3 regions of the Kurthia sp. YJT4 genome follow, and region 3 is predicted to be linked to each of the others. Evidence: riboswitches for the same ligand, from Rfam matches in the RefSeq annotation. Region 3 holds a riboswitch; each other region holds the start of a gene.

The links. Region 3 has a riboswitch for lysine ahead of QN089_RS15175 (transporter substrate-binding domain-containing protein). Riboswitches for the same ligand answer to the same signal wherever they lie in the genome.
Region 1: it holds a riboswitch for lysine, as region 3 does, so the genes downstream of both, QN089_RS10220 (aspartate kinase) here and QN089_RS15175 (transporter substrate-binding domain-containing protein) in region 3, are expected to answer to the same signal.
Region 2: it holds a riboswitch for lysine, as region 3 does, so the genes downstream of both, QN089_RS00795 (amino acid permease) here and QN089_RS15175 (transporter substrate-binding domain-containing protein) in region 3, are expected to answer to the same signal.

Annotation. Positions count from the first base shown of each region.
Region 1 is NZ_CP126689.1:2,053,948-2,064,650, reverse strand. It holds gene QN089_RS10250 (fatty acid metabolism transcriptional regulator FadR) at 1-25, shown strand, start outside; gene QN089_RS10245 (enoyl-CoA hydratase) at 95-859, shown strand; gene QN089_RS10240 (electron transfer flavoprotein subunit beta/FixA family protein) at 882-1,655, shown strand; gene QN089_RS10235 (electron transfer flavoprotein subunit alpha/FixB family protein) at 1,689-2,666, shown strand; gene trxA (thioredoxin) at 2,912-3,226, shown strand; gene uvrC (excinuclease ABC subunit UvrC) at 3,296-5,071, shown strand; lysine riboswitch at 5,126-5,301, shown strand; gene QN089_RS10220 (aspartate kinase) at 5,407-6,642, shown strand; one part of gene QN089_RS10215 (IS3 family transposase) at 6,726-7,179, shown strand; one part of gene QN089_RS10215 (IS3 family transposase) at 7,179-8,080, shown strand; gene QN089_RS10210 (YslB family protein) at 8,146-8,577, opposite strand; gene QN089_RS10205 (succinate dehydrogenase cytochrome b558 subunit) at 8,852-9,463, shown strand; gene sdhA (succinate dehydrogenase flavoprotein subunit) at 9,527-10,703, shown strand, end outside.
Region 2 is NZ_CP126689.1:143,053-153,755, reverse strand. It holds gene QN089_RS00795 (amino acid permease) at 222-1,703, opposite strand; lysine riboswitch at 1,839-2,019, opposite strand; gene QN089_RS00790 (CynX/NimT family MFS transporter) at 2,205-3,416, shown strand; gene QN089_RS00785 (hypothetical protein) at 3,546-4,652, opposite strand; gene QN089_RS00780 (MDR family MFS transporter) at 4,752-5,924, opposite strand; gene QN089_RS00775 (ATP-binding cassette domain-containing protein) at 6,097-6,444, shown strand; gene QN089_RS00770 (ATP-binding cassette domain-containing protein) at 6,513-7,016, shown strand; gene QN089_RS00765 (ABC transporter permease subunit) at 7,018-7,965, shown strand; gene QN089_RS00760 (DinB family protein) at 8,043-8,510, opposite strand; gene QN089_RS00755 (nitric oxide synthase oxygenase) at 8,531-9,589, opposite strand; gene QN089_RS00750 (catalase) at 9,989-10,703, shown strand, end outside.
Region 3 is NZ_CP126689.1:3,020,170-3,030,872, reverse strand. It holds gene QN089_RS15190 (methyl-accepting chemotaxis protein) at 1-1,398, opposite strand, end outside; gene guaC (GMP reductase) at 1,682-2,665, opposite strand; gene QN089_RS15180 (hypothetical protein) at 3,007-4,446, shown strand; lysine riboswitch at 4,575-4,761, shown strand; gene QN089_RS15175 (transporter substrate-binding domain-containing protein) at 4,882-5,733, shown strand; gene QN089_RS15170 (amino acid ABC transporter permease) at 5,799-6,587, shown strand; gene QN089_RS15165 (amino acid ABC transporter ATP-binding protein) at 6,602-7,339, shown strand; gene QN089_RS15160 (CAP domain-containing protein) at 7,628-8,248, shown strand; gene QN089_RS15155 (sensor histidine kinase) at 8,422-9,696, shown strand; gene QN089_RS15150 (response regulator) at 9,699-10,598, shown strand.

The DNA.
Region 1 (10,703 bases), 970 kb from region 3:
GTTATTAAATGGTATTAAAGGTTAAAATGAATATAGGTAAGTTTTTCCACTTACCTATATTTCTATAACAACATATACGAAAAGGGGTAAGAACATGGAATTTCTAAAGCTAAACAATGAAGACGGTGTCGCAATCGTTACAATCGTAAGACCACCAGCAAATGCAATGAGTCAACAACTTGTAAAAGAGATTGCAGAAGCACTTGATCAAATTGAGAAAGACCATTCAACGAGAGTTGTTGTAATCCATGGCGAGGGAAGATTCTTCTCAGCCGGCGCAGATATTAAGGAATTTCTATCCGTTCCAAATATCACAGCACATGTTTCTGAAGCACAATCTATTTTTGAACGTCTTGAAACGTTCGAAAAACCTGTCATCGCTTCGATTCATGGCGCAGCTTTAGGAGGCGGTTTAGAATTGGCGATGAGCTGTCATCTTCGCTATGTTTCTAAAACGGCAAAGCTTGGATTACCTGAGCTCTCATTGGGACTAATTCCTGGCTTCGGAGGAACACAGCGACTTCCGCGGTATGTTGGCTCAGCGAAAGCTGCTGAAATGATGTTTACAAGTGATCCAATCTTAGGAGAGGAAGCTGTAAACTGGGGCTTAGCCAATGCGGCATTTGAAGAAGAGGAACTGTTGGGTAAAACACTCGACATTGCGAAAAAGATCGCACTAAAAAGTCCAATCTCTTTGAAAGCTACAATAGATATGCTGAACTTCTCAAAAACAGATCGTTTTTACACTGGAATTGATGAAGAAGCACAAGCATTTGGTCGCGTATTTGCAACAGAGGATGCGAAAGAAGGAATCACAGCCTTTGTTGAGAAACGTCAAGCAGTATTTAAAGGAAAATAATACTATTTAGGAGGTTTACATTATGAACATCTATGTATTAGTGAAAAGAACTTTTGATACCGAGGAAAAAATCGTCATCTCAGGTGGCGCAATTCAAGAAGACGGCGCAGAATTCATCATCAACCCGTATGATGAGTATGCGATTGAAGAAGCGATTAAAGTGCGCGATAGCGAAGGTGGGACAGTAACAGTTATTACGGTTGGTAATGACGAATCTGAAAAACAACTTCGTACAGCATTAGCGATGGGTGCAGATCAAGCAGTACTCATCAACGCAGAAGAAGATGTAGAAGACTTAGATCAATTCTCTGTCGCAACAATCTTAGCAGCTCACTTAAAAGAGCAAGATGTTGATTTAATCTTCGCAGGAAATGTTGCAATTGACGGTGGCTCAGGTCAAATCGGACCACGTCTAGCAGAATTATTAGATATTAACTATGTAACAACAATTACAGGTTTTGAATTAAATGGACGTGACGTGAAAATTGTGCGTGATGTAGAAGGTGACTCAGAAGAGATTACAACATCTCTACCACTTCTTGTAACAGCACAACAAGGACTAAACGAACCACGCTACCCTTCATTACCAGGTATTATGAAGGCGAAAAAGAAACCTTTAGAAGAATTAGAATTAGATGATTTAGATTTAGATGAAGACGATGTAGAACCAAAAATCAAAACTGTAGAGGTATTCTTAGCACCAGAAAAACAAGCTGGTCGAGTTCTCGAAGGTGAGATTCGTGACCAAGCGAGAGAATTAATTTCGTTATTACGTTCAGAAGCAAAAGTCATTTAACAAACGATGAAAAATTGATTGGAGGAAGAACATATGTCTAAAAAAGTAGTTGTATTAGCAGAAGCACGTGAAGGCGCATTACGTAATGTTTCATTTGAAGCAATTAGCGCAGCGAAGAAAATTTCAGATGGTGGCGAAGTAGTAGTAGCGCTATTTGGTCAAGATGTTTCAGGTTTAGCCAATTCATTATTCGAGTACGGCGCAGATCGCGTTGTTTTAGTGGAACATCCACACTTGAATTTCTATACAGCAGATGGTTACAGTCAGGCACTACTTGCAGTTGTAGACCAAGAAAAGCCAGAAGCAATTGTGTTAGGTCATACAGCTCTTGGTAAAGACTTATCTCCAAAAGTGGCAAGTCGTTTACAAACAGGCTTGATTTCGGATGTAACGTCAATTGAAGGAGAAGGCGACGATGCGCAGTTCATTCGTCCAATTTACTCGGGTAAAGCTTTTGAAAAAGTGGAAGCAGCAAGCGAGCCGTTATTCGTAACGGTTCGTCCAAATAACATTGAACCACTTGAAGCAGAAGCAGGCAAAACAGGTACAGTCGATACATTATCAGTAGATATTACAAATTTACGTACAGTTGTTGAAAACGTAATTCGTAAAGCAACAGATGGTGTAGATTTATCAGAAGCAAAAGTCATCGTATCAGGTGGTCGTGGTGTGAAAAGCGAAGAAGGTTTTGCTCCTCTAAAAGAGTTAGCAAACTTACTTGGCGGTGCAGTTGGTGCATCACGTGGTGCATGTGACGCAGAATATTGCGATTACTCATTACAAATCGGTCAAACAGGTAAAGTTGTAACACCTGACTTATATATCGCAGTTGGTATTTCAGGTGCCATCCAACATTTAGCTGGTATGTCGAACTCGAAAATTATTGTAGCGATTAATAAAGATCCAGAAGCGAATATTTTCAAAGTAGCAGACTACGGTATTGTTGGTGACTTATTTGAAGTGATGCCGCTATTAATTGAAGAAGTAAAAGCATTAAAAGCGAGCGTATAATAAAAAGAACTGTTCCTTTGAATTTCAGAGGAACAGTTTTCTTTTGTCAAAAGTGAAGCAGAAAGATTGGCAAGTTAACTCTTTTTTTAATATAATAAAATAAAATCATGGATTTGAAATATAAAATACAAGATTTTTGTATGAAAATGAAGTAAGAGACGATTATGTAGGCATATTTATACGAATTCAAGTCGTTCCATGCTATAATTCAAACATATCGTTTATATAAGAGGAGGAAATAAATTATGGCAATTGTATATTCAACAGACGAATCATTCCAACAAGACGTAGCAGAAGGTGTAGTACTAGTAGACTTTTGGGCTACTTGGTGCGGACCTTGTAAAATGATTGCGCCAGTTCTTGAAGAACTAGATGCAGACTTAGATGGTAAAGCAACAATCGTAAAAGTGGACGTAGACCAAAACCAAGAGACAGCTGCTCAATTTGGCATCATGTCAATCCCAACACTACTTGTTTTCAAAGATGGTAAACCAGTAGATAAAACAGTTGGCTTCCACCCGAAAGAAGCTTTAGCAGATTTACTAGCTAAACACATGTAATCGTGAATTAAACTTGAATAGAGGCTGTCCTGCATAACAGGTACAGTCTCTTTTTTTGAAGGTGATGAAATGAACGAAATCAAACAAAAATTAGCTGTTCTCCCTGACCAACCAGGTTGCTATTTAATGAAGGATCGTCAAGGAACAGTCATCTATGTCGGTAAAGCGAAAGTACTGAAAAATCGTGTGCGCTCTTACTTTACAGGCTCGCATAATGAGAAAACAGCACGCCTTGTTTCAGAGATTGTCGATTTCGACTACATTGTAACATCTTCTGATTTAGAGGCTTTTTTACTTGAATTGAACTTAATTAAATTACATGATCCAAAATATAATATCATGTTAAAAGATGATAAAACGTATCCTTATTTGAAAATAACAAATGAACCGCATCCACGTTTGTTAATGGTGCGAAAAGTTAAGAAAGACCGTGCAAAATATTTTGGACCCTACCCGAATGCTTATGCAGCAGCAGAAACGAAAAAGCTATTAGACCGTATCTATCCACTGCGAAAATGTGATGTCATGCCTAATCGTGTCTGTCTATATTATCATATGGGACAATGTTTAGCCCCTTGTGTAAAAGATGTACCAAAAGATGCGTATAAAGAGATGATTCAAGAGATTACAGACTTTTTAAATGGCGGACATGAGCATGTAAAGACGGAACTAGAGGAAAAGATGTATAAAGCATCTGAAGCACTCGATTTTGAACGAGCAAAAGAGTTGCGCGATCAAATTGCGAATATCGATCAAATTATGGCGAAACAAAAAATTACGAAGACGACGGACTTTACGAATCGTGATATTTTTGGTTTTGCAGTGGATAAAGGATGGATGTGTGTTCAAGTATTCTTTATTCGTCAAGGGAAGTTGATTGAGCGCGATGTATCATTATTCCCTTCATATGGTGAACCGCTAGACGAATTTACAACTTTTATTGCGCGTTTTTATGAAGAAGCGAATCATTTAAAACCATCTGAAATAATTGTGCCAAAAGAAGTGGACGCAGAGATGTTGCAACAGGCTTTAGACATTAAAGTACATGCGCCACATCGCGGCTATAAAAAAGAAATGCTCGATTTAGCAACACAAAATGCGCATGTGAAAATTGATGAGAAATTTAATATGCTACAGCGCCAAGAAGAGCGAACAATTGGTGCATGTGAAGAATTAGGTGATGCGATGAATATTCAAACACCACTTCGCATTGAAGCATTTGATAACTCACATATTTTCGGTTCGGATACGGTATCTGCGATGGTCGTATTTGAAGATGGTCGCCCGCGTAAAAAAGACTATCGTAAATTTAAAATTCAAACAGCTTCTGCGCATGATGATTACGGTGCGATGCGTGAAGTATTAAGAAGACGTTATCAACGTGTTGTAAAAGAAGGACTACCACTTCCAGATCTACTTGTAACAGATGGTGGGAAAGGACAGATGGAAGTCGCGCGTGAAGTACTTGAAGATGAACTAGGTCTTGATATTCCGATTGCAGGTCTTGCAAAAGATGATAAGCATAAGACAGCCCAGTTACTTTATGGTAATCCGCCACAAGTTATTCCACTGAAAAGAACGAGTGAAGGGTTCTATTTGCTGCAACGTATTCAAGATGAAGTGCATCGATTTGCGATTAATTTTCACCGTCAATTACGTGAGAAGAATGCACTCACTTCGCAACTTGATGACATTCCAGGTGTTGGGCCAAAGCGGAAACAGCAAATGTTAAAACACTTTGGTTCGATGAAAAAAATTAAAGAGGCAACAGAAGAAGAATTAATTGCTGCTGGATTACCGAAAAATCTGGCTAGTGCCGTAATTGCGCATTTTCTGAAAAAATAATTGTCTTTTGCCAAATATTGTGATAAAGTAACGTTAATTAAAAATCACTGAAAAAGTGATGATAGAGGAGCAGGTGTCAAGAGTAGCCTTTTTGAGAGTGTAGTAACTCAGTGAAAGAAGGTGAAAGGGGAAACTGCCGAAGTGATGAAGGAACTACGACTTCATTGCTGGTTCTGTATTGAATAAATGCAGAATTGTCAGAGTGTACACTCTGGAGGGCTATCTCACATGAATGTTCATTTTTGAATAGACATGCATAAGCAGCCCAACATTTCGATGTTTGGCTGCTTTTTTTATTGAGAGAACCCACATTACAATATGTAGGGGGAGAACGTATGGGAACTTATGTTATGAAATTTGGTGGCACATCGGTGGCAACACCGGAACGTATTCAAAATGTAGCGAAAAGAGTTTTACAAGAAGTGGAAGTGGGGAATAAAGTGGTTGTTGTCGTTTCAGCGATGGGAAAAACGACAGATCATTTAGTCGAGATGGCGAACCAAGTATCGACACATCCATCAAAACGTGAGATGGATGTACTACTATCTACAGGTGAACAAGTTACAACAGCTTTACTGACGATGGCGCTTCACCAATTAGATGTACCTGCGCAGTCTTTTACAGGTTGGCAGGCAGGTATGATGACCGATGATGTTGCGAGTAATGCACGCATTGAACAGATTGATTGTGAGAAAATCACGACCTGTTTAAATGAAGGGAAAGTAGCCGTTGTAGCAGGTTTTCAAGGGATTGATCATGAAGGTAATATTACGACACTTGGTCGAGGTGGCTCAGATACAACAGCTGTCGCGATTGCAGCTGCGATTCAAGCAGAACGCTGTGATATTTATACCGATGTTGATGGGGTTTATACAAGTGATCCACGCTTTGTGCCAAATGCACGTAAATTAGCAGAATTAAGTTATGATGAAATGCTCGAATTAGCACATTTAGGAGCAGGTGTTTTACATCCACGCTCTGTTGAATTAGCGAAAAATTATCAAATGCCCATGTCTGTTCGTTCAAGTTATGAACAAGTAGAAGGAACCGTTTTAAAGGAGGAAGTTCAAATGGAAAAAGATTTAGTTGTACGAGGAGTAGCATTCGAAGGAGAAATCGTTCGTTTAACAGTTTATTTTAGCGAAGCATATATGGGGTCATTAGCGAACATCTTCACAACATTAGCGAAGCACCATATCAATGTGGATATCATTGTACAATCCATCATTCCAAACGCATCACCAACGGTATCATTTTCAGTGAAAAAAGAACAATTAGAAGAAACATTAAATGTGTTAAAAGAATATAAAAATACATTAGGTTATGATTATATTGATCATGAACTAGAACTTGCAAAAGTATCGATTGTCGGTTCAGGTATGGCATCCAATCCAGGTGTTGCAGCGACGATGTTTGATTGCTTGTTTAGATTAGGAATTCCGGTGAAGATGGTCAGCACATCTGAAATCAAAGTATCCGTCGTTGTACCACAAGAAGAGATGTTTAAAGCGGCGAATGCCTTACATGAACAGTTTGAATTATCAAAAGCAGCAGTGGCAATAGAAAATTAAATGGATAAAACAAAAAGTCCCTTGCGAATTTGAACTGCACCCCAATTGTTAGACACATCTAACAATTGGAGGTGCAGTTTTTTATGGCTAAATATACGGCAGCGGAAAAATTACAAGCGGCTTTACGCTACTTAGAAGGCAAAGAAAGTTCACGTGAAATTGCTAAATCGATCGGGACAGATCATAAGGCCATTCTTAATTGGACGAAACAATATAAGTATAACGGTGTAGAAGCGTTTACAAAATCGTATACAAACTATACAGCACAGTTTAAACTAGACGTACTAAACTTCATGATTGAACAAGGTACGTCCTTACTTGAAACAGCGGCTATCTTCGGTATAGCCGCACCATCCACGATTCTTCAATGGAGAAAAATATTCGAAACCAAAGGATTTGATGCCCTTCAATCAAAGAAAAAGGGGCGTCCATCCATGAAAAAAGAAACAAATAAACAACCAAAACAAGCACCAGTAGAAGGCTCACCAGAAGCACTACAAGCAGAAATCGACCGTCTACGTATGGAAAACGAGTATTTAAAAAAGTTGAATGCCTTAGTTCAAGCCAAGGAAAAATCACCAAAGAAGACAAAGTAAAGATCATCTATGAATTAAGGCAAAAATACTCGGTGAAAGCACTTGTAACATTCGCACAAATTCCACGCAGCACGTATTACAATGTAGTAAAAAAGATGAATCGTCCAGACCGCGATGCCGAACTGAAGGCAGAAATCAAAGCGATTTATGAAGAACATGAGGGTCGTTATGGCTATCGCCGTATTCGCGATGAGCTAGCGAATCGTGGGCAAAAGGTGAATCATAAGAAGGTGCAGCGCATCATGAAAGAGCTGGGTTTAAAGTGCTTAGTGCGTATGAAAAAGTATAAATCCTATAAAGGTACCGTCGGTAAAATTGCGCCAAATATTTTAGATCGTAACTTTACAGCAGAGGCACCGAATGAGAAATGGGTAACAGATATTACGGAGTTTAAGCTATTTGGTGAAAAGCTCTATTTATCACCTGTTTTAGACTTATTTAACGGAGAAATCATCACGTATACCATTGGCTCTAGACCAACGTATTCTTTAGTATCTGAGATGTTAGAGAAGGCTTTAGAGAGATTGCCGGAAGAACATCAACTATTGATGCATTCTGATCAAGGCTGGCATTATCAAATGAAGCAATATCGCCATGCCCTTGAATCAAAAGGGATTGTGCAAAGTATGTCCCGTAAAGGGAACTGTTACGACAACTCCGTCATGGAGAATTTCTTCGGCATATTGAAATCGGAATTCCTTTACTTGAAGGAATTTGAAAGTGTGGAGCATTTTAAATTGGAACTTGAAAAGTATATAACGTATTACAACACAAAACGTATGAAGGCAAAATACAAAATGAGTCCGGTAGCGTACCGAACCCATTTCACTCAAGCTGCCTAAATGAAATAACCGTGTCTAACTTTTAGGGGTCACTTCAATTTGAAGGGGCTTTTTGTATGTACGCATTATTTTACTTCTTCTTGATGAATTGGATCTTTTAAATCCCATTTCACTTGGAATGTTACGCGACCTTTTTTTACATCTACTTCTTCATAACATTCTGTTAAGAAGCCATTATGTTTTTGAATTTGTTCAGCGATGAAACCAGATTCAATTCGGAAACAGCGTTGTTCAAATTTTAAAATATCTGCATCGCCTGTTAAGACATAGATAGCTTCAGACTTACCTAATTTCGTTTGCTCGAGAACACCCCATGACGCCTCAGCGAAAAAGGCAGGTAATTCCTCAATTTCAAGTAGTGGGAACTTACGTGCAGTTTCTTTACCGCACCAGTAGAGGATATCCGCCTCATTTTTACCAACAATTGTTGAGAGAATATGGTCGCGAATAATTTCGTAACCAAAAGCTGTAACATTTTTCATTTCCATTGTAGACATGTGTAAATCCTTCTTTCATATTTTTTGTCGAATTTTTGTCCTTTTTAGAAAAAAACGCTTTCAAATAGCGAAAAATCGACTTTGATACTATTTTTTCGGAGTAATTGATACTGCTGAAAAACGTTGGTAACCTTGACGTTCATTGGGAGTGGGAGTACAATGAACTTGTCATAATATTGTACCATGATAAAGTAAACAGTCAAAGAATGTCAGACAAATTAGTCGTGAAGTTTTTGACTTGGATTTACTTTAAGTATTAAGGGGGGTAACAGTCTTGTCGAAAGATCGAGAGTTTTACTGGCGTCGTCTACATTCTCTACTAGGTCTAATTCCTGTAGGTCTATTCGTGACGGTCCACTTGTTAATCAACTATTCAGCTACAAACGGTGAAGCAGCATTCAACAAAGCTTCAGCTACAATGGAAAGTCTTCCATTCTTACCAATCGTTGAGTGGGTAGTAATCTATATCCCATTAATGTTCCATGCATTCTATGGTGTATACATTGCGTTCACTGCGAAACCAAACTTGAACCGTTTCGGAACAACTCGTAACTGGTTCTTCATGTTACAACGTGTAACAGGTATTTTCCTTGTGATTTTCATCGCTTGGCACATCTTCCAAACACGTTTACAAAAAACAATCAATGGTGCCGAAATTGATTACAACTTAATGGCTGACGTTGTATCAAATCCAGGAATGCTTATTTTCTACATTGTTGGTATCATTGCAGCTACGTTCCATTTATCAAACGGTATTTGGTCATTCTTAGTAAGCTGGGGACTTATTCAATCTCCAAAATCACAAAAAGTTACAACTTACATTACAATGATTTTCTTTGTACTGTTATCAGTAGTTGGCGTAATGGCGATCTTAGCTTTCGCATAATTAACTCTTATGATGAAAGTATGAAAGCGCTTGACTACTAATTGAACGAGGAGTGAGAGGAAAATGGCGAAAAGTAAATTAATAGTAGTTGGTGGAGGTCTAGCAGGTTTAATGGCTTCTATGAAAGCTGCTGAGCTAGGCACTGAAGTTGAGTTATTCTCATTAGTTCCTGTTAAACGCTCACACTCTGTATGTGCGCAAGGTGGAATTAATGGCGCTGTAAACACGAAAGGTGAAGGGGATTCTCCATGGATTCACTTTGACGATACTGTTTACGGTGGAGACTTCTTAGCAAACCAACCACCAGTAAAGGCAATGTGTGATGCTGCACCTGGTATCATCCATCTATTTGACCGTATGGGCGTTATGTTTAACCGTACACCAGAAGGTCTTCTTGATTTCCGTCGTTTCGGTGGTACACTACATCACCGTACTGCATTCGCAGGCGCGACTACAGGTCAACAACTTCTTTACGCACTAGATGAACAAGTTCGTAAATGGGAAGTTGAAGGTCTAGTTAAGAAATACGAAGGCTGGGAATTCCTAGGTTTAGTATTAGATGAGAATGGCGTATGTAAAGGTATTACAGCACAAGATTTAACTACACATGAAATCAGAGCATTCCGTTCTGATGCTGTAATCATGGCTACAGGTGGCCCTGGTATTATCTTTGGTAAATCAACAAACTCAATGATCAACACAGGTTCTGCTGCATCAATCGTTTATCAACAAGGCGCTAAATATGCAAACGGTGAATTTATCCAAATCCACCCAACTGCAATCCCTGGCGATGATAAACTACGTTTAATGTCAGAATCAGCACGTGGTGAAGGTGGCCGTATTTGGACATACAAAGACGGTAAACCTTGGTACTTCCTAGAAGAAAAATATCCAGCGTACGGTAACTTAGTTCCTCGTGACGTTGCAACTCGTGAAATCTTCGACGTATGTATCAACCAAAAACTTGGTGTCAACGGTGAAAACGTTGTATACCTAGATTTATCTCACAAAGATCCACACGAGTTAGATATTAAACTTGGTGGTATCATCGAGATCTATCAAAAATTCGTTGGTGACGATCCACATAAAGTACCAATGAAAATCTTCCCAGCTGTTCACTATTCAATGGGCGGTCTATGGGTAGACTACGATCAACAAACAACAATTCCTGGATGTTTCGCTGCTGGTGAGTGTGATTACTCTCAACACGGTGGTAACCGTCTAGGTGCAAACTCTTTAC
Region 2 (10,703 bases), 250 kb from region 3:
AGAGCCTTATTATGAACATTTATATTAGTTATTTAATTTTTCGTTCGTGATTAGACGTAAAAATGGATAAAAAAGGAAATAAATAAATATAAATAACGTTTTGATGTTGTTTATATTTTTTGCGTAATTTTCTCTATCATTCATGATTTTCTTTTTAGGAAATAATTCAAAATCCATTATTTCTACATAAAAAAGCACTCGGAAATCCCGAGTGCTTTTTGCTATTCTTCTGTATAAAGATTTTTAGTCGGTTCCACATCTGCCTCTGTTAATTTAACCATTTTCGTTTTGTTTTTGATTTTATAACCGAACCATAGTAAGAAGAAAATTGGTAAACCAATATAAGAAACAAGTAGTTCATACCAACTAAACTGCCCATCTTCAAATGCAAAATAACTTTGTCCGAAGACAACTAATGCACATAGGATGAATGCGAATAATGGACCAAATGGGAAAAATCTCGATTTATATGGTAATACTTCATCTAAGTTCTTCCCTTGCGCAATCAGTGCTTTTCGGAAACGATAGTGACTGGCTGCAATACCTAACCATGCGATAAAACCACACATACCCGAAGCACTTAATAACCAAATATATACTTGTTCACCGAAAATAGATGTTAAGAATGATAAACTTGCGACAATGACCGTTGCGATTAAAGCTGCAAACGGTACACCGCGACGATTTAACTTTTTAAAGATTTTTGGTGCTTTACCTTCCATCGCTAAATCCCAAAGCATACGTGATGAAGCATATAAACCAGAGTTACCAGCAGATAAAATCGCTGTTAAAACAACTGCATTCATAATCGAAGCTGCAAAAGCAATACCTGCATTTTCGAATACAAGCGTAAACGGACTTGTCGTAACCGTCTCTCCATCATTGATTAGACGACTATCTGTATAAGGAATTAATAAGCCAATCGCTAAAATGGCTAAGATATAGAATAATAAAATACGCCAAAAGATTTGCTTCACTGCTTTTGGAATCGATTTACCAGGATCTTTTGTTTCACCAGCTGTAATACCGATTAACTCTGTTCCTTGGAATGAGAATCCTGCTGCTAAGAAAATACCGAGTGTCGCAAAGAATCCACCGTGGAATGGACCATCACCTGCAAAGAAGTTCGTAAAACCTACAGGTGCTTTACCTCCTAAAATACCAAAAATCATTAAAATACTAACGATTAGGAAGATGATAATTGTAGCTACTTTAATGAATGCGAACCAATATTCACTTTCACCAAAACTCTTCACCGATAAGTAGTTTAATAAGAAAATAATAGCTAAGAATGATACACTCCAAATCCATGAAGCTGTATCAGGGAACCAATATTTCATAACAATTGAAACAGCTGCAATTTCAGCTGCAATTGTAATTGCCCAGTTATACCAATAGTTCCATCCTAATGCAAATCCAAGTGCTGGATCGATAAACTTCGTTGCATACGTACTGAATGAACCTGAAACAGGCATATACGCTGCCATCTCTCCTAAACTTGTCATTAAGAAAAATACCATAATACCGATTAAACCATATGCTAATAGCGCTCCACCTGGTCCAGCCTGTGCGATTGAGTTACCACTTGCAAGTAGTAAACCTGTCCCAATCGTACCGCCGAGTGAAATCATCATAATATGACGACTTTTTAGTCCTCTTTTTAGAGTTGTAGGCGCTTCTTGACTTACTTTTGTACGACTCATTTCATTTCCTCTTTCCTTTTATTGCAGGGAATATGTTAGTTGAGGTGTTCGTAAGTGATTATTTCCTGGAAAATAAAAATACCATCTCAAGCAATCTTGGATGGTTGTAATCACACAATGACACTCATCAACCTTGAAAAAGATAGCTCAACACACCCTCACAGATGTGACAGTTCTGCACCTATTAAGCGACAGCCCCAGCAGTTGATTGTAAAAGCAATCCACCACTTCGGCAAAAAATCCTTTCATATAATGTCACCAATGCTTTTACATCTCGACTATATTACTTTTATTTTTTGCGACCTCTACCTCATCGAACGGATGAGGCATTGCAATATTTATATTATTTCTACTATTATCTTAATATATTCTACAGACGAATTCAAGACATAAAAACTCTCAACTATTATACAATTAAGACTTTCGTGAAACGAATTTGTTATTGAATAGGTAGGGGCATAATGTTACGATAAATCAAATATTACATATAGGAGGAAAGTTATGTCGCCTACAGAAAATGTTGCTTCAAAAAAACTTAAATGGACTTCGACAACGTGGCTTCTTGTACTTGGAATCGTCTTCATTGCATTAACTCTTCGTTCCCCCCTAACATCTGTTGGTCCCGTAATCGAGGATATTCGAAACTCATTACATATTTCAAATGTAGTAGCTGGCTTTATTACAACCATTCCTCTACTTGCATTTGCTATCGTGTCACCAATCGTACCGAAAATATCGCGTAGAATTACGGTTGAACGCTCTCTATTCTTATCTATGATTATCTTAGTCGTGGGTATGGCACTTCGTTCAAGTGGCGTGACATCGTTATTATTTATCGGTACTACCTTAATCGGAATCGGAATTGCATTTGGCAATGTACTATTACCTAGTCTAATCAAACTTAAATTTCCATTCCAAGTAGGTTTACTTACAGCAATCTATACAGTCTCAATGAACTCATCAGCCAGTATTGCAGCTGGTGTAAGTTATCCATTATCAACATTGTCATTCGGTTGGCAAGGTTCTTTAGGTGTGTGGATTATTTTAGCGATTGCCGCTGTTTTCATCTGGCTTCCGCAAACACGAAATATCTCTAAAGAAGAAATTGCACCGACTACTGCTCAAAAAGAAAAGAAACAAATGTGGCGCTATCCGCTCGCATGGGTCATTATGATTTCGATGGGTTTCCAATCGATGATTTTCTATACAACTGCAGCATGGGTCCCAGAGATGTTTAAAGAACAAGGTATGACAGCTGCTCAAGCTGGATTAATGTTCTCCATTATGCAAGTATCTCAAATTCCAATGACATTCATTACACCGATTTTAGCGGGCCGTCTAAAAGACCAGCGTCCTGTTGTTGCGATGTTTGCAGTCTTTTACATCGTTGGATTTGCTGGATTAATTATGGGCTGGACAGATTATTCTGTTATCTGGATGATTCTATTAGGTGCTGCAGGCGGTGCTTCATTTAGTATGTGTATGATGTTCTTCTCACTTCGTTCACGCGACTCATTCGAAGCAGCAGACTTATCTGGTTTCGCCCAATCACTTGGTTATCTAATCGCCGCTATTGGGCCTGTACTCTATGGTTTCATTCACGATATTTACCACAGTTACGATGCAGCAAATATTATGTATATTTTCGTTGTTGCAATCTCTTTAACTGCAAGCTTCATTGCAGCGAAAGATCGTTACGTGACAAATGACTAACTAAAAAAAGCTAGGATTTATGTATGAAATATACATGGAACTGACCTAAATTAATTATTTATCTAAAAACGAAAAAAACTAGAAATGATGATATTAAACACCATTTTTAGTTTTTTCATTTTAAATTATTTATAAGCCACTATCAATTATTAATTTATACTGCTCAGAATCAACTTCATGCTGTAAAATGAAAAATTCATTATTTGAATATGTTATATCTTCTTTTTCTGGATTTACATTGTATTTAGATTCTAGAATTTGTTTCTTAAATTGATTATTGTCTAGTGTGAAAATATAGAATTTATTATTTTCCAATGTTATAAATGAATTTTCATCATAATATTTTAGATAACCTATATTTACTTTATTTTTATTTGGAAAAGCATTGATATTTTTTTTATTTTTTAAATCATAAATCATTAATTTATTTAAATCTAAATCTTCGTCATCTAGATATTCTACATAGGCAATAAAATTCTGATTAACTAGAGTTGGCCATCCGGCTGCTGTTGTTGGAATAGGATATGATTTCAGTTTATTTTTCTTAATATCATATGTTTTAAGGACAGCTGTTTTTGATTCTTTTTCAACATATACCATGTTGTCATTTTTAATGAAATAGTCTGAATTTAACCACTCATAATTTTTGATATTTTGAACTTTTATTTCTTTTTGTTGTTCTAAATCATATAAAATCATTGAAGTTTTTTCAGTATCTTTAATATGTTCTGTCCACGTAACATATTTTCCTGAGATTTCAGGGAATTCTTTACTGATTTTATCATCTGTAGAGCCAAATGAAATTGTTTGTTGTGTTAATTCGTTAAAGGCATATAATGTATTGTTTTCTCCAAAGTCATCACCATCTACCCAAATAATCCATTCTTTATCAGCTTTTAGACCTTGTGTAGCTGCAACTGGATATTTCGAGTGAAAGATTGTTTTGTACTTTCCGTTTTCTCGGTTTATTTGAATAACTTGATTAGAAATAGAATCTGAATTTGGATCATCTACAGTAGCGTAAATAAATTCTTCTGTTGTAACATAGCTTGTTGGTTCTGTATAAGGTAATTTGATTGTTTTGTTTTTTTCTTCATCTTGTATAGTTAAATAATTTGTAGGGTTTTTTGTTATATGTTTTGTTTTATTTTTTTCTTCTTTTGAAAGTATTGTTAAAAAGATAACAATAATAATTAGTAATACAATAATACTTAGAAATAATATTTTTTTCTTCAATTAGTCCACTCCAATTACCAAATCATTACGGCATTATTGCCTTCAACATCGGCATTATACACAGCCTTTGTAACACCATTGCTCCTAGCCTTTTTATATTTAAGCTTCTTTTTTAACAAACGTCCAGTAATAGAATGGAATACTACATAGCGTAATCGCCGCAATAATATGAAATACACCCATTTGAAATTGAATTAATAGCCATCCACCGAGAATTGGTCCTACAAAGCCACCAATATTTTTAAGCTGTGACGCACCGAGATACGTCGCTTTCCGGTCCTCTGATGCAATCTCCTCAATGACGGCATTCATCATCGGGAATGCGAAAATCTCACCTATTGTAAAGAGAATCATCGCAATAATAAACATCGTCCAGCTTTCTGAAATATTAAATAGTACAAAACCTATCGCAAAAAATACAATCCCTAAAATTAATGTTCGAATCGTTGAAATTCGCTCGCTAATCATACTCAGTGGTAACTGGAGAATAAGTACAGCAATCGCATTTATTGCAATTAATACCGAATACAATTTTACACCATCATCTAATGTCGCATTGACAAACTGTGGGAGTGTCGAATCAAACTGTGAGTAACCCACCGAAACTAAAATACCTCCTGCAAGTAATAATAGTAATTTTCGATCGGCGAAAACCACTTGAAATACAGCCGTAATACTTTTCATTGTTTTGATTGTCGCTTGTGTCGCATATTTCTTCAAAATAAATACTAGTGCAAAACCATACAACGCGTACATAATCGCTGTAATAATGAATGGAATTTGTGGATTGGATAGCGCTGCTAACCAAACACCTACTAATGGTCCGATTACTGCTGCGATATTAATCGCTGTATAACGAACAGAAAATAAGCGACGGCGTTTTTCGGGTGTCGTATAATCCACCATCAATGCCTGTGTTGCAGGTTCAAAAAATGAACGACAAAGTCCATTCAATGCACTCAAAAATCCAAAAATCACGATAGATGTTGAAAGTGCAAAGCCTAAAAAAATAAGTGTCCAGCAAAAAACAGATAATAAAATAATAAGTTTTCGACCAAATCGATCGGTTAAATAACCTCCCAAAAAACCTCCAACCGTTGCAAGTAATGGCGCAAGACCGATGATTATACCAATTGTCACAGGTTCTGCATGTAACTCACTATGTAAGTAAAGCGCAAGAAATGGAATTGTCATAAAACTTGCGATACGGGTGAAGATTGTTCCTAATAAGATATTCCAAACGACGGGGTGAAAATATTGTATGACTTTCAAAATATCCCCTCCTCTATTATTTCAATAGTATATAAAGGAATAAAATGAAAATCTATCATTATTTCGACTGACAAAATATTTTTACGTGAAAACAATGTAATTTTATAACATTATTTAATAATTTTACATGGTAATATATAGAAGGTATAATTTTAAAATTGGAGTGAAAATAGTGAAACAGCCGAGTATTTTAGATGTAAAAAATTTATGTAAAGATATAAAAGGCAGAAAAATCATAAATAATTTATCTTTTTCAGTAGAAAAAGGTCAAATTTTTGGTTTTCTTGGTCCAAATGGTTCTGGTAAGACTACTACTATACGTATGATGACAGGTATGATTAAACCTACATCTGGCAGTGTCAAAATCATGGGATATGATATTCAAACAGACTTTCATCATGCCATGAAAAATATGGGAGCTATTGTTGAACACCCTGCACTTTTTGATTATTTATCCGGATGGAAAAACTTAATTCAAAGCAGACGATTAACAGGTAAAAAATTGATGAAAATTATCTGAATTGGTGTGTAGAGACTGTTGAACTTTCTGACCGTATTCATGATAAAGTGAAAAGTTATTCACTTGGTATGAAACAACGTTTAGCAATCGCTCAGTCGCTTATTTCTTCACCTCAAATACTCATACTAGATGAACCAACAAATGGCATGGACCCTTCTGGAATTAAAGATATGCGAACTTTAATTAAAAAACTTGCAATAGAACATGATATGACAATTTTTATTTCTTCACATCTTCTTAGCGAAATTGAGAATTTATGTGATCATGTCTTAATTATTAATAAAGGAATGCAAGTCGTAAGTGGCAGTGTTCGTTCTCTACTCGAACAAAATCAACCTGAGTTCAATCTATATCTAGATTCTGAAAAAATAAGTTATGCAGAGAAACTATTAAAAGAAAAAAACATTCATACGATTCAGCACGAAGATCATATCACTCTACATACAACAAAAAATGAGATCCCACACCTTGTTCATTACTTATATGAATATCAAATTTTTGTATATGAAATGACTAAATCAGAAAACTCTCTAGAAGATTACTTCATTTCTGTAACAAAGGAGGTCATCTAAAATGTTGCTTGGTGCAATTAAAAATGAGCTTGAAAAACTCTATTGGAAAAAGAGAATTTATGTATTAATAGGTGTAATTGTATTTTTTACAGTCATGATGATGGCAATTAGTTACTTTGACAAAGAAGATCTAACAAAAGTAGATTGGAAAAAAGAATATGAGCAACAGATTATTCAAATAGATCGTCAAATGGAACTTGTAAAACCTCAGTCTAGTGAATACCAACAACTAAAAGAACAGCGTGACAAAATGCAATATCAACTTAAACATGATATTAATCCGGAACCAAAAGGAGCTGCAAGTCTTGCAACTTCAAGCATATCCGGTATGTTTATTAAAATAATTCTTCCTATTTTAATTGTAATAATTGCAGCAGATATGATTACGGGAGAATCTTCAAATGGGACGATGAAATCGATGTTAGTTAGCCCTGCTGGACGAACGATTATTCTATCTTCAAAAATTCTTGCTGCACTCATCATATCAATTAGTGTGATGATTTTATCGGATTTGCTCACCTATTTATCCGCCATTCCTTTTTATGGTTTAGGAAGTTGGCATGACATGGTTGTGATTGGCACAGAAGATTTCCGAGCGATTCCTATGTGGGAATATATGATATATGGTCTTATATTAAATATTTTAACAATCGCAACATTAGTGAGTGTGTTTATTTTAATATCTGTGCTATTAGAATCTATTTCAAATTCAATTATTTTATCCATTTCTTTAATTGTAATCGGTGGTCTTTTAGCTAACTTACAAGGCAAAGTGGATGCATTGAAGTACTTTTTTATTCTTAATTTAGACTCAGCTGCTCATTTAACAAATGAGTTTGCACTTCAAAATACTTCGTTTTCTCTTTCAATTATCGTCATGATTGTGACTACGGTAATTGCGCTTAGTATTGCATTTACCGTTTTCAATAGAAAAGATATGCTAGTTTAAAAGGCTAACTAAAATAAATAATTTCAAATACAAAAGAGCTTCCACACCTATAATATGTGGAAGCTCTTCATTCTATCTCAATGCTTTTCTAAATATCCATCAATTTGTCGAAAATGTTTTTCATCATGCTCAATTAATTGTTGAAAGTATTGCGCCATCGTTTGTTCTTTTTGACCGATTTTCACAACTCTGCACCAGCTTTTATCAGAAATCTGCATAATCTGTGTAATTAACATTTTTCTTACTTGAATAAAATAACGTAATATTTCATATGTTGGAATTTGACAAATATCCTTCATATACTTTTCAATGTGTACATCAATATTATAAATAGGAGAGACTGGAATACCTTGAATTAAATGAGGTAATCGTTTTTTCAAAATAAACTGGTCCCAAGCAGTTAGATGACCTATTGTTTCAAATATACTCCACTTATCTACTTCCATCGGTATGCGTAGTAGATTATCTGATAAATCAATATAACGAATTACTCTTTGAATACTCCCACGCATCAAAGTAATAATTCGTTCTTTACTGTAAATCATGTTTCTGTTCCTTTCGAAAACTATTTTTCTAGGTGAAATGGCTTCTGTTGATAGATATAGTTTGGTGATTTTTTTGTATTATTATAAGGACGATGAAAGATGTGTGTAGTTGCAGGTGACAAAGGTGGAATTAGCCATGTCCAGTTCCCTGTCACATCACGCCCTTCTTTTTCTTCTTGTTGTTCAAATAATTGAAACTGCTGTGCTGCTGTGTGGTGATCAACAATGCTCACACCCGCTTGTTTATAAGATTCTAGCACTGCATAATTCAACTCAACTAGCGCGCGATCTTTCCATAGCGTATGCGCTCTTTTGGCTTCAATACCAATCGCTTCTGCTACTTGTGGTAAAAAGTTATAACGATCTTCATCTGCTAAATTACGCGCGCCAATCTCTGTTCCCATATACCAACCATTAAATGGCGCCGCTTCATATGTAATACCACCAACTTCATACCCCATATTTGAAATAATCGGAACTGCATACCAGCGCATACCAATTTGTTCTACTTTAGGATACTGACTATGTGTGATTGGAACTTCTAAAATAGCATCTTTCGGAATCGAGAACATTTTAGGAGGTCTATCGTCCACTTGAATAACAAGTGGTAGAATATCATATGGCTGATCTCCCATAGGAAAGCCCAGTTCATGAAATTTTTTAGTTACATCAAGTGATACCGTATCACCAATCACCTGTCCGTCTTTTTCATAACCTGCATATCGAATTAATTGATCGTTCCAAATACGCACACGTCCAGGTGCAAAAATAGAAATCGTTGGACGAATTTTCCCACCATTTGTTGCATAGCGAATATGCTCGACTAGTGCTTCAAAAATCTCTTCTTCATCTTCTAAACGTCTATGATCGAACACATGTAGACTATTCCAAAATAAGCGACCAATACACTTATTGCTGTTGCGCCACGCAACTTTTGCGCCATAAACTAGTTCTTCTTCTGTATGAGTATATGTACCTGTGCTTATAATTTCTTCTTCTATCTCTTTTAAGCGTTGCTCAATTGGTTTCTTCATTTCTTTTCCGAATTGTTTTATAAAAGCACGTGCTTTTTCCAACATATAGAACACCTCATTTCATACTTTACCTATCATAAAATAATCTACTGTGAGATAAAAGACTAATTTAACTAATTCGAAAGATGTACTTTAAATACTTGTAAACATTTGTTCATATTTTCAATTACATCTTTTTTCTCATTTAATTGAGAATGATAAATAAATCATTTACAAAACTACTTATATTATAATTCGCAAAAACACATTTTTCTTTTAAATAAATGTTTATTTATGTTGTAAATAGGGAATACTACTCGAAGTGATGTTTTATTTATAGGAATTCCTTAAATAGAATGATTATTATTTACTTTTAATTATAATGTATGTTACAGTATATTTATAGCTTGTTATTGTCTACAGTTCGCTGTAGAAATCTTATAAATTTTCAGGAGGTATTATTTTATGACAGAAAACAAAAATACAGACCATCAACGCTTAACAACTGCGACAGGTACGCCTGTTGTAAGTCACTCAAACAGTATGACTGCTGGTAAACGCGGTCCCATTCTTTTACAAGATGTATTTTTAATTGAAAAATTAGCAAACTTCAATCGTGAAGTAATTCCTGAGCGCCGAATGCACGCAAAAGGTTCTGGTGCATTCGGTACATTTACTGTTACAAATGATATTACAAAATATACAAAAGCAAAAATCTTCTCTGAAGTAGGTAAACAAACAGAGATGTTCGCGCGTTTCTCTACAGTAGCTGGTGAACGTGGGGCTGCTGATGCTGAACGTGATATCCGCGGTTTCGCATTAAAGTTCTACACTGAAGAAGGTAACTGGGATATGGTTGGTAACAACACGCCTGTATTCTTCTTCCGTGACCCATTACACTTCCCAGACTTAAACCACGTTGTAAAACGTGATCCTAAAACGAATATGCATAATGCAAATTCTAACTGGGATTTCTGGACAATGTTACCTGAAGCTTTACACCAAGTAACAATTGTTATGTCTGACCGTGGTATTCCAAAAGGTTACCGTAACATGCATGGTTTCGGTTCGCACACATATTCAATGATTAATGCAGATAATGAACGTGTGTATGTAAAATTCCATTTCCGCACACAACAAGGAATTGAAAACTACACAAATGCAGAAGCTGCTGAAGTAG
Region 3 (10,703 bases):
ATTGATTTCTTTTGTACGATCATAAAGTGAACGGACTTTTAAATCTGTTTCATTTACAGCCGATTGAATACTTTCCATCTTTTCAACAGTCTCTTGGATTGATTGTCCGCCTTCAAGAGCTTGTTGGTTTGCTGTTTGTGATAATTCCGTTACTTGACTAGTATCTGAAGCCATATCTTGGATACCATCAGAAACTTCACCAAGAGCTTGGTTAGATTGGGCCATTTGGTTTGTTTGACGTTCATTATTAATCGTTACTTGTTGCATTGCAGCAGTAATTTGCTGTGAGCTTGCCATATTTTCGCTTGTACTTGCAGAAAGTAAGTCAGAAGACTCGCGAATGGTATTAGCATTATCTTTTAAATTAGATATTAAAGCTGTTAAATGAATTTTCATCTTTTCGAATGCTTCAGCTAATTGACCTACTTCATCTTTACCAGAAACCGTAATTTCAGTTGTTAAATCACCTTCACTGATTGTTAAAGCACTATCACGTAATTTTTTAATTGGCGAAATAATTGAACGAATGATGAAGAAAATTAAGACACCGCCTAATACAAGAGATCCTACTATGATATACACAATATTCATCCATGTTTTACCGGCTTGGGCGATTGCTTCAGACACATAAGTTGTACTTACAATTTTCCAATTAGATAAGTTATTTGTTTTAACTGTTAAGATGCGATCTTGTAATTCTTCAGTTTGGTCACCATCTTTAGATACGAGTGTTTGTACTTCTTTTTCGACAGGTTTACCGAGTTCTTTTGTTGGGTGTGTAATATAATTACCTTGTTGGTCTACAATTGCTGCAAATCCTTTTTTACCAATCTTTACTTCATTGGCAATGGCTTGGAACGAGTCAATTGACATATCAATGCCGACAACACCAGCATTATTCGGTAATTGCTTCGAAATGGTAATGACTAATTTATTATCGATTGCCGATATGTATGGGTTTGAAATCGAATAGTCTTCTTCTTTTAAAGCACCGATATACCATGGACGCTCTAGTGGATTATAATCTTTTGGGTAAACTAGATAAGGCATACGAATCATATCGCCTTTTGTTGTACCTACGTAAGCAATCGATACATCATTATGCCCTTCAACATATTCATTTAATACTGTACGTACTTCAGAGTTTTTATCCATTTTTAGTGGTAAATCTGAAATGCGTTTTGCTAAATAATTCACATCATCTATTTTGCTTTGCAGTGTGTTTGTAATATTTGCATTAAGCATTTCAGAGCTGGAATGTGCATAATCTGTATTTTTGTCTTCAACGAGCGACTTGATGTTTTGGAAAGCTACAGTACTAATAATCATACTTGGAATGATTAAAATTGCCAAAAATGAGACAATTAATTTTGTGCGCAAGCGCATATTTTTTAACATTTTTCTAAAACCCTTCTTTCAATAGAATGCATATATTTAGTATCGGACTAAAATATACATTATAAATAAAAAATGATGAATTCAAGTCATAATAAAAGAAAATTAACATTTTATAGTGTTTTTTAGTAAAAAAACTAATATTTTGTATAGGTTAATTAATGATTAGAAGTGTGATAAATATACTAAAATAAAATTAATGGAATTAAAGGTATTAAATGTAATTTTGATGTAAAAAAACAGCTTACAAAATAATGTAAGCTGCTTTATACATTGGTTGATACGATTAGTAAACTTTGTCACCGTTGAAAATTGAGTTTTTAACGATTACATAATCAACTGTACGGATAGCATCTAGTTTTGTACCACCAGCGTAAGAAATTGATGATTGAAGATCTTGTTGCATCTCAACTAATGTATCTTTTAAAGCACCTTTGTGCTCCACATACATTTTCTTACCTTCAACATTTTTCTTTTCACCTTTTTGGAATTCAGAAGCTGAGCCGAAGTATTCTTTTACTTTTTTACCATCGACTTCAACTGTTTTACCAGGTGATTCTTCATGACCTGCGAATAATGAACCAATCATAACCATTGAAGCACCAAAACGAATTGATTTTGCGATATCGCCATGTGTACGAATACCACCATCTGCGATAATTGGTTTTGTTGCAGCTTTTGAGCACCAACGTAAAGCTGCTAATTGCCAGCCACCTGTACCAAAGCCTGTTTTGATTTTTGTAATACATACTTTACCTGGTCCGATTCCTACTTTTGTAGCGTCAGCGCCAGCATTTTCAAGTTCACGAACTGCTTCAGGTGTACCAACATTACCCGCGATTACGAATGCGTTTGGTAGTAGACCTTTGATGTGTTGGATCATGTTGATGACTGCATTTGAATGACCATGTGCAATATCAATTGTAATGAATTCAGGTGTTAAACCTAAAGCAGCTAATTCTTCTACGAATGTATATTCTTCTGGTTTTACACCTACGCTAATTGAGGCGATTAAACCTTTTGATTGCATGTCTTTAATAAAGCCAATACGTTTTTCAGGGTTGAAGCGGTGCATAATGTAGAAGTAACCATCTTCTGCTAATTTTGTAGCAATTGTTTCATCAATGATTGTTTGCATATTTGCAGGAACAACCGGTAATTTAAATTTATGTCCACCAAGCTCGATTGTTGTATCACACTCCGAGCGGCTATTTACGATACACTTTGCTGGTACTAATTGAATGTCTTCATAATCAAATACGTTATCCATTGTTTAAAATACACTCCTAAAAGCGAATATTATTTTTGTTGGGACTATAAATGTTCGTCCTTTGGTAATTTACCTCATTTTCAAAGTCATGTCAAAGGTTTTGTGTATAAATATTTAGAAAATTTTTGATGTTCACACAAATTGAACAATTTAAGACTTGTAAATGCTTTCATTTTAAGTTATAAAAACGAATAAAATACGTGGAAGTATGAAACTATCAAGACGAAGTGATAACAATATGATAAAATTAGAATTTAAAGAGTAGTAAAATATATACAGTTATTGATTGCTTTATTCATAGATTGAAATACGGAAAGAGCAAATGAGAAAGGAAGTTAGTCATGCGACAATTAGAAATAGAATTACGTGAACTTTTAATTGGTGCACCACCGATTAAAATTATGACAGAAGAAGAGATGGAAGAATTCGGAGAGATTGTAGATGCACATCGCGAAATCTCTTATGGACAAGTTGAAGTGTCAGATGAAGGGAAAATTACATCATTAATTATTGATTTAGAAGCCATTTTAGAAAATAATGATGTATCTTTAGATGAATATGAAGAACTATCAGCTGAAGATTTAAAAGAGATTGCTCAAGATTTTGTAGATGAATATGGTCAAAAGAATTTACAGTTAACTTCTTTTTCTGAGTGGGGCGATCAAACTTTTTTATTAACTTTTGAGGCAATGGATGTGCAGTATCAAATCCCACTACCTGATTCAGGTGCAACAATTGAGATGAATAAACAAGGTTTTGTATTATCCGCAACATTCAATCAATCTTATTATCAATTAACACATCCGAAACTTACAGTCGATGCAGATGTGGCATTGATGATTTATAAAAATAGAATGTTAGTTGAATTAGCTGCTTTCCAACAAGAAGATGAAATTCGATTAATGTACTATCCTAAAAATTTAAATGAAGTAGTTGGCGCAAATGGAGATATTATTTCATTAAATCAATTTTTAGAGAACGGTCCTGTTGAATTAGAAAAAGTTCCACCTGTTATGGAAATGTATGATGAAACAATTTTGTTAGGTATTACACCGGATATGAATAAAGTTGAAGAAGAAAATACAGTTACATATGAACAATCTGACCAACATTATGTTAAATTCGATATGTCTGATGAACATCAATTGATTATTGATTCTACTCTGCCATTCAAAGAAGGGGACGAATACACACTAGATGAACTTCGTAAACGTGCAATTGCCTTTTTAGAATCCAAAGTAGGAAATGTGTCTGAACATTATTTATTAGAAGATGCATTCGTTGAAGAAGATTTAGAAGATGATGAAGATGATGAGTTAACAGAAGAGGAAATTGAGATGTTAAAAGCTCTATCAGCAGAAGATGGTGAGGATGAAGAGGAAGATGACGAAGATGATTCTTATGCTTTCGAACCATTTGTGACTTTTACATTCCACCGTTACATTAATGGCATTCCACTAAGTGAATATACAGCAAATATTGATATGGGTATTTATTCAGGTCGTGTAACAGATGCAGTGATTCCAATGTTAAAAGAAGAGCATATTGAGAATATGTCAATGGAACCAACAATTACATTAGAAGAAGCAAATGAAATTTATAAAGACTCCATTAAGATGGAATTAGCACGTGTTCCATATGAAGATGAAGAATTTACAAAATATGAATTATGCTATGTTGTAAAAGAAAAAGAAGTGGGACAACGCATTGAGAGAATTGATGCAGAGAATGGAAATATTTTTTATTATGATCAATTAGACGATATTGAATACGAAGAATAAATACATAAATTTTTATTTTTAAATAAAAAATTTATATTTTTCTTTTTTTCAGTATATTGACATAAAATAGTCTATAAAGTAGACTATTGTTAATTATAACAAACGAATATGACCTCACATTGATACAATTGTGAGGTAGAGGCGCGATATTTATTAGTAAGTAGCGGAGTACGAGAATACAAAGATGCTACTTAGAAGGAGATGTCGCCGAAGTGTATGGTGGGTTCTCAACATCATATGCTGGGTCTGCAATTAATAGTTGCAGGACTGTCTTACTTTTTTTACCCGAATAAAGTAAGTTGAGCTATCTCAATTGGGCAATGATGAGGATTTTTAGAAGGACTATACCAAAAGGTCTGGAGAAGTATCTCATCCACCTTTTGTTATAGTCCTTTTCGTTTTCACAATGGGAACATATTTAAAGGAGAGGTACAAATGAAAAAATCATGGGGAATATTTACAGCACTATTACTTGTGCTTGTAGTTGCACTAGCAGGATGCGGCTCAGGAGATTCGGAAAAATCGGAATCTTCAGGCGGTAAAGAAAAAGAAAAATTTACAGTCGGTATGGAAGCAGGCTATGCACCATTCAACTGGACACAAAAAGATGACGCGAACGGCGCTGTAAAAATCGAAGGCAATGCAGAATATGCAGGCGGTTATGATGTACAAATTGCTAAAAAAATCGCAGATAGCTTAGATCGTGAATTAGTGATTGTAAAAACAGAGTGGGATGGTTTAATTCCAGCACTTATTTCAGGAAAAATTGATGCAGTAATTGCAGGGATGTCACCAACAGAGGAACGTAAAAAAACAATTGATTTCTCAGACATTTACTACACTTCAAATCTTGTAATGGTCGTGAAAAAAGGCGGTAAATACGACAATGCTACATCAATTCAAGATTTCAAAGGTGCCAAAGTAACAGGTCAGTTAAATACGTCACACTATACAGTAATTGATCAAATTGATGGTGTACAAAAACAACCAGCTTCAGATAATTTCTCAGCAATGCGTGTAGCACTCGAATCAGGAAAAATTGATGCATATGTGTCAGAACGTCCAGAAGGTTTATCTGCTTCAGCAGCAAACGACAAATTTAAAATGATTGAGTTCAAAGACGGTTCAGGTTTCAAAGCTGATAAAGCAGAATTTTCAATCGCAGTTGGTGTGAAAAAAGGTAGTGAGTTAGCAGAGCAAGTGAATAAAGCATTAGCAGGTATTTCAGAAGAAGAGCGTCAAAAGATTATGGAAACAGAGATTAAAAACCAACCAGCAGCAAAATAGAACGTACGTGGCTACCGACTGTCTTGTTTAGTCGGTAGTTTGTGTTTTTATAGGGGGAGAACGAAATGAGTCTAGAATGGCTATTTGAAATTGCTAAAGATAATTGGCAAATGTTTTTACGTGGCGCAGGAATGACGATGTTTATTGCCACCGTCAGTACCATTCTGGGGGCAGTCATCGGATTATTAATTGGGGTAATTGATACGATTCCAAAAACAAAATCAGCATTTAAAATGACCGTGTTAAAAATTATTCGTGTCATCTTACGAATCTATGTAGAATTCTTCCGTGGCACACCGATGATGGTACAAGCGATGGTTGTATTCTACGGATTCCCATTGATTATGCAGTCAATTAAAGAATCAATCGGAACTGATTTTGGTGTGACAGGTGATATGAATCGTACAGTTGCGGCAGTATTAGTTGTCTCGCTGAATACAGGGGCTTACATGGCAGAAATTGTACGTGGTGGTATTGTCAGTGTGGATAAAGGACAATTCGAAGCAGCACAAGCAATTGGTATGAATCACTGGAAAACGATGATTCATGTTGTATTACCACAAGTTTTACGCAATATTTTACCAGCTACAGGTAACCAATTCGTTATGAATATTAAAGATACATCTGTATTAAATGTAATCGGGGTAACCGAGTTATACTTCGTCACAAAGTCAATTGCAGGTGCGAACTTTAGATACTTTGAATCGTTCTTCGTAGCATGTTTAATCTATCTAGTCTTAACGATTGTTGTGACACAGATTCTACGATTCTTTGAACGTAAATTAGGTGGCACAGCCAACTATCAAATGTTAGATATTCCGCAGCCTAGAAGAGCTGAAGGACCAATGAAGTAGGGAGGGAATTTACATTGAGTACAGTCATTAATATTAAAAATTTAAGTAAATCCTTCGGGTCACATGAAGTCTTGAAGGACATTAACTTTTCAGTTGAAAAAGGAGAAGTTGTGACCGTAATTGGTTCTTCAGGTTCAGGTAAATCTACATTATTACGTTGTTTGAATTTACTTGAAACACCAGATGGTGGTGAAGTGAATTATGAAGGTCAAAATGTATTAACACATATGGAAGATGTGAATGAGTACCGAACAAAATTAGGAATGGTGTTCCAACAGTTTAATTTATTTAATAACTGCAATGTTTTACAAAACTGCACATTGGGACAAATTAAAGTATTAAAACGCTCAAAACAACAAGCAGAAGAAATTGCGAAAGAATATCTAGATATCGTGGGGATGGGCAGATATATTAACGCAAGACCAGCTCAATTATCGGGTGGTCAAAAACAGCGCGTGGCGATTGCGAGAGCTTTATCTATGAAGCCGACTGCATTATTATTTGATGAACCAACTTCAGCACTTGATCCAGAGATGGTCGGTGAAGTATTAAAAGTCATGAAAAAATTAGCAGAAGCAGGTTCAACAATGATTATCGTAACGCATGAAATGGAATTTGCGCGTGAAGTATCGGATCGTATTGTTTTCATGGATCAAGGTGTGATTGTTGAAGATGGAACACCAGATGAAGTATTTAATCATCCAAAACATGAACGAACAAAAGCCTTTTTACAACGTACGTTTAAAAACTAAGGGTAGTATTTTATTATAATTAAGAAAGAATTGTGCTAAATCAGCATGATTCTTTTTTTATTTTAAAATTGTAAAACCTTGCTCTATCAAGGATATCATCACTTTTTATACAAAATACTTTCATAAAAGACATAAATTGTTGTTTAGGGAATGGCAAATTAGTCAAAAATATTAACACATCCTAAAACAACTTAGAAAGTGGTGAGTGCGATTTTAGTAAATAAAAAATATGTTCGATTGTATATTAGTTTATTACTACTATGTTTTCTTATGATTCCTTCTCTCTCTATGGAAGGTAATCCACAAGCAAAAAAAGAACAACTGCTTATTTATGTGAATCAGGCAACGACCATGTATAAAAGTAAAGGAAAAGGAAAATATAAATCGAAATTATCGCCAAGTATTTATAAGCAATATAGTAAGTCTGGTAGCTGGGTTAAGGTGAAAAATAGTAAGACACAAAAATATGTATGGATTAAAAATGTAAAAAGCCTTTCAAAACTACCTACTAAGACGAATGCAACAATGGAAAAAGAAATTGTGACATTAGTGAATAAAGAACGTAAAAAACGTGGAATTTCCTCTCTAAAAGTAGATACATCATTAAAAGAATACACACATTTTAGAAGTAATGATATGGCAATGGTAAATTATTTTGGTCATAGCAGTCCAAAATATGGACGCTGGGCAAACTTTCTTTATACAGGGGAATATAAATTTTCATTTGCAGGTGAGAATCTAGCAGCGGGGTACATGACTGCGAAAGATTTTGTACAAGGATGGATGGATTCACCAAGCCATAAAGCAAATATGTTAAATCCTCGATTTAAAAAGATTAGCGTAACAGTAGTAAAAGGTACAAAAAATAGTGACTACCCTACTTATGCTACACAATGGTTCGCTAAATAAGATGAGCATAAGAAAAATTGGAATCGTGCTGTAGCATGGTTCCAGTTTTTCGTTGCGAACGCTAAAAAATAAAAGTGAAATGTTTGTCCAGCCGGTTTTGTTTTATGAAATAGTAGAGAATTATAAAGAGGCAGTGGTAAACTGAAGAAACAATGGGGATAAAGGAGAAACTAATGAATAAAAGAGTTAATCAGATATTTCGTTTTGAGTGGGTCTGGATTATATTAATAGCTGTATTTACAGCAATCAGTAGTGAAATTAAACTCTCTCCATTTAGTGGCGAAAATTTCCGTTTTGGCATGGGGAGTATTGTATTCTTTTTAATGTTACTTATTCGTATGCCAAAGCGTTACATACTAACGGGTATAGTTACAGCATGTATTGTTGTTGGATTCCGTATATGTTTTCCATTAGAACAAGTGCCGAACACGACAATTTATGATCGATTCATTGAACATTATCCAGCAGGTGCTTATTATTTCATATATGTAATAGGTTTTCATTTTTTAAAGCTTAAAAATTTTATTGGACAACCTTTAAAATTAGGTTTTTTAGCGACATTTTTAGAAATACTAAGTAATAGTATCGAGCATCTATTACGTATTTTAACAACAGATGGTTTAACGAGTAGTTTACAAGACTGGTTACTACTTGCAGCAGTTGCTGTATTTCGTAGTTTCTTTGTTGTGGGGTTATATAGCTCTGTCTTGTTATCTGAACAGAAAAAAAGATTGGAAGATGAGTTCGCGGTAGGATCAGGTTTATATATTGAAACACTTTATTTACAAAAATCCATGAACCATATTGAGCAAATCATGGCAGATAGTTATGATTTATATCGTGTATTAAAAAAAAGCGAACAAAGAGAATTTAGCCAAAAAGCTTTGCACATTTCTCAAGAAATTCATGAAGTTAAAAAAGATTCACAGCGTATTTATTCGGGCTTATCTGCAATTACACAATCACGTGATTATACACATTATGATTTATCCGAAGTAATAGAAGTAGCTATAGAAGGAAATCGTAAATATGCTCAACATTTAGAGAAAGAAATTACAATTTATACAACCGTGAATGTGAATTTTATTGTAAAAGAGCAAATGCTTTTTTTAGCGATTATTAATAATGTACTTGCGAATGCAATCGAAGCAATTAAGAAAAAAGGAAGTATCTCATTTATTATTAATGAATTAAACGATTCAATTTATATACAAGTAAGAGATTCAGGTAAAGGTATTTCAGAAGAAGATCTGCAATTAATTTATGAGCCTGGTTTTACAACTAAATTTAATGACAAAGGTGTCGCGGCAACAGGAATCGGTTTATCGCATGTTCAAGAGGCGATTCGTTTATTAGAAGGAGAGCTTCGTGTGCAATCGGTTATAGGAAAAGGTACAACATTTACAATTAAAATACCAAGGAGCAAAATTGAGCAGAGGGGCGAATAATAGTGCGTTATTTTATAGTAGATGACGATGCGGCAAGTCGTCGTATGTTAAAAACGATTATTTTAGAAGAAGAAATGGGTGTAATCGTCGGTGAGGCAGATAGCGGTGAATCGGCTATTCAAAAAATTATCGCAAGTGATCCAGATGTTGTATTAATGGACTTACTGATGCCACATTTAGATGGAATCGAAACAATTGATGAATTGCAAAAGCATGGATTCAAAGGAACGTTCATTATGTTATCTCAAGTTGTAAATAAAGAGATGGTGGGAGAGGCATATGAAAAAGGTGTCGAATTTTTTATTCATAAGCCGATTAATCGTATTGAAGTGCATAGTATCTTAAAGAGAACGAGTGAAAATTTAATTTTGAAACAATCACTTATGACAATTCGAAAATCAATTATGAACTTTGAAGAAAGTACAAATACAGAAAATTATCGTAATTTAAAAGATATTGCGCTTTCTATATTAAATGATATGGGTATTGTGGGAGAAGTAGGAACAGACGATATTGTAAATATGCTGACGTATTTAGCTGAACAAGAAGAACATTCGATGCAACTTCCACCATTAAAAGAGTTATATGAAGCAGTAGCACGTAAAACAAAAATTAATCCACTTGAGATTCTAAAAGAGAGTAAAGCCATCGAACAGCGTATTCGTCGTACGGTTGGTGCAGCAATGAATAATATTGCAACATTAGGTGTAGTAGATTATACGAACCCAGAATTTGAATATTATGCGCCACGTTATTTTGAATTCTCAGAGATTCGTACGGTGATGAAGGCGATTCAAGACGAAACAACCCCTAAAAAAGTGAAGATTAATGTGAAAAAGTTCTTACAAGTACTCTATATCGAATCAAATGAAAAATTTAACAATAATTCTAGTAAAATGTAATTCGGAAATCGTTTTCATATCAAAACAGCATAATAGTCACCTCAATGATAAGGAAAATATATGTTTTTGAACTTTTTTTGAAAATTTTATCTAATTAAAATGTCG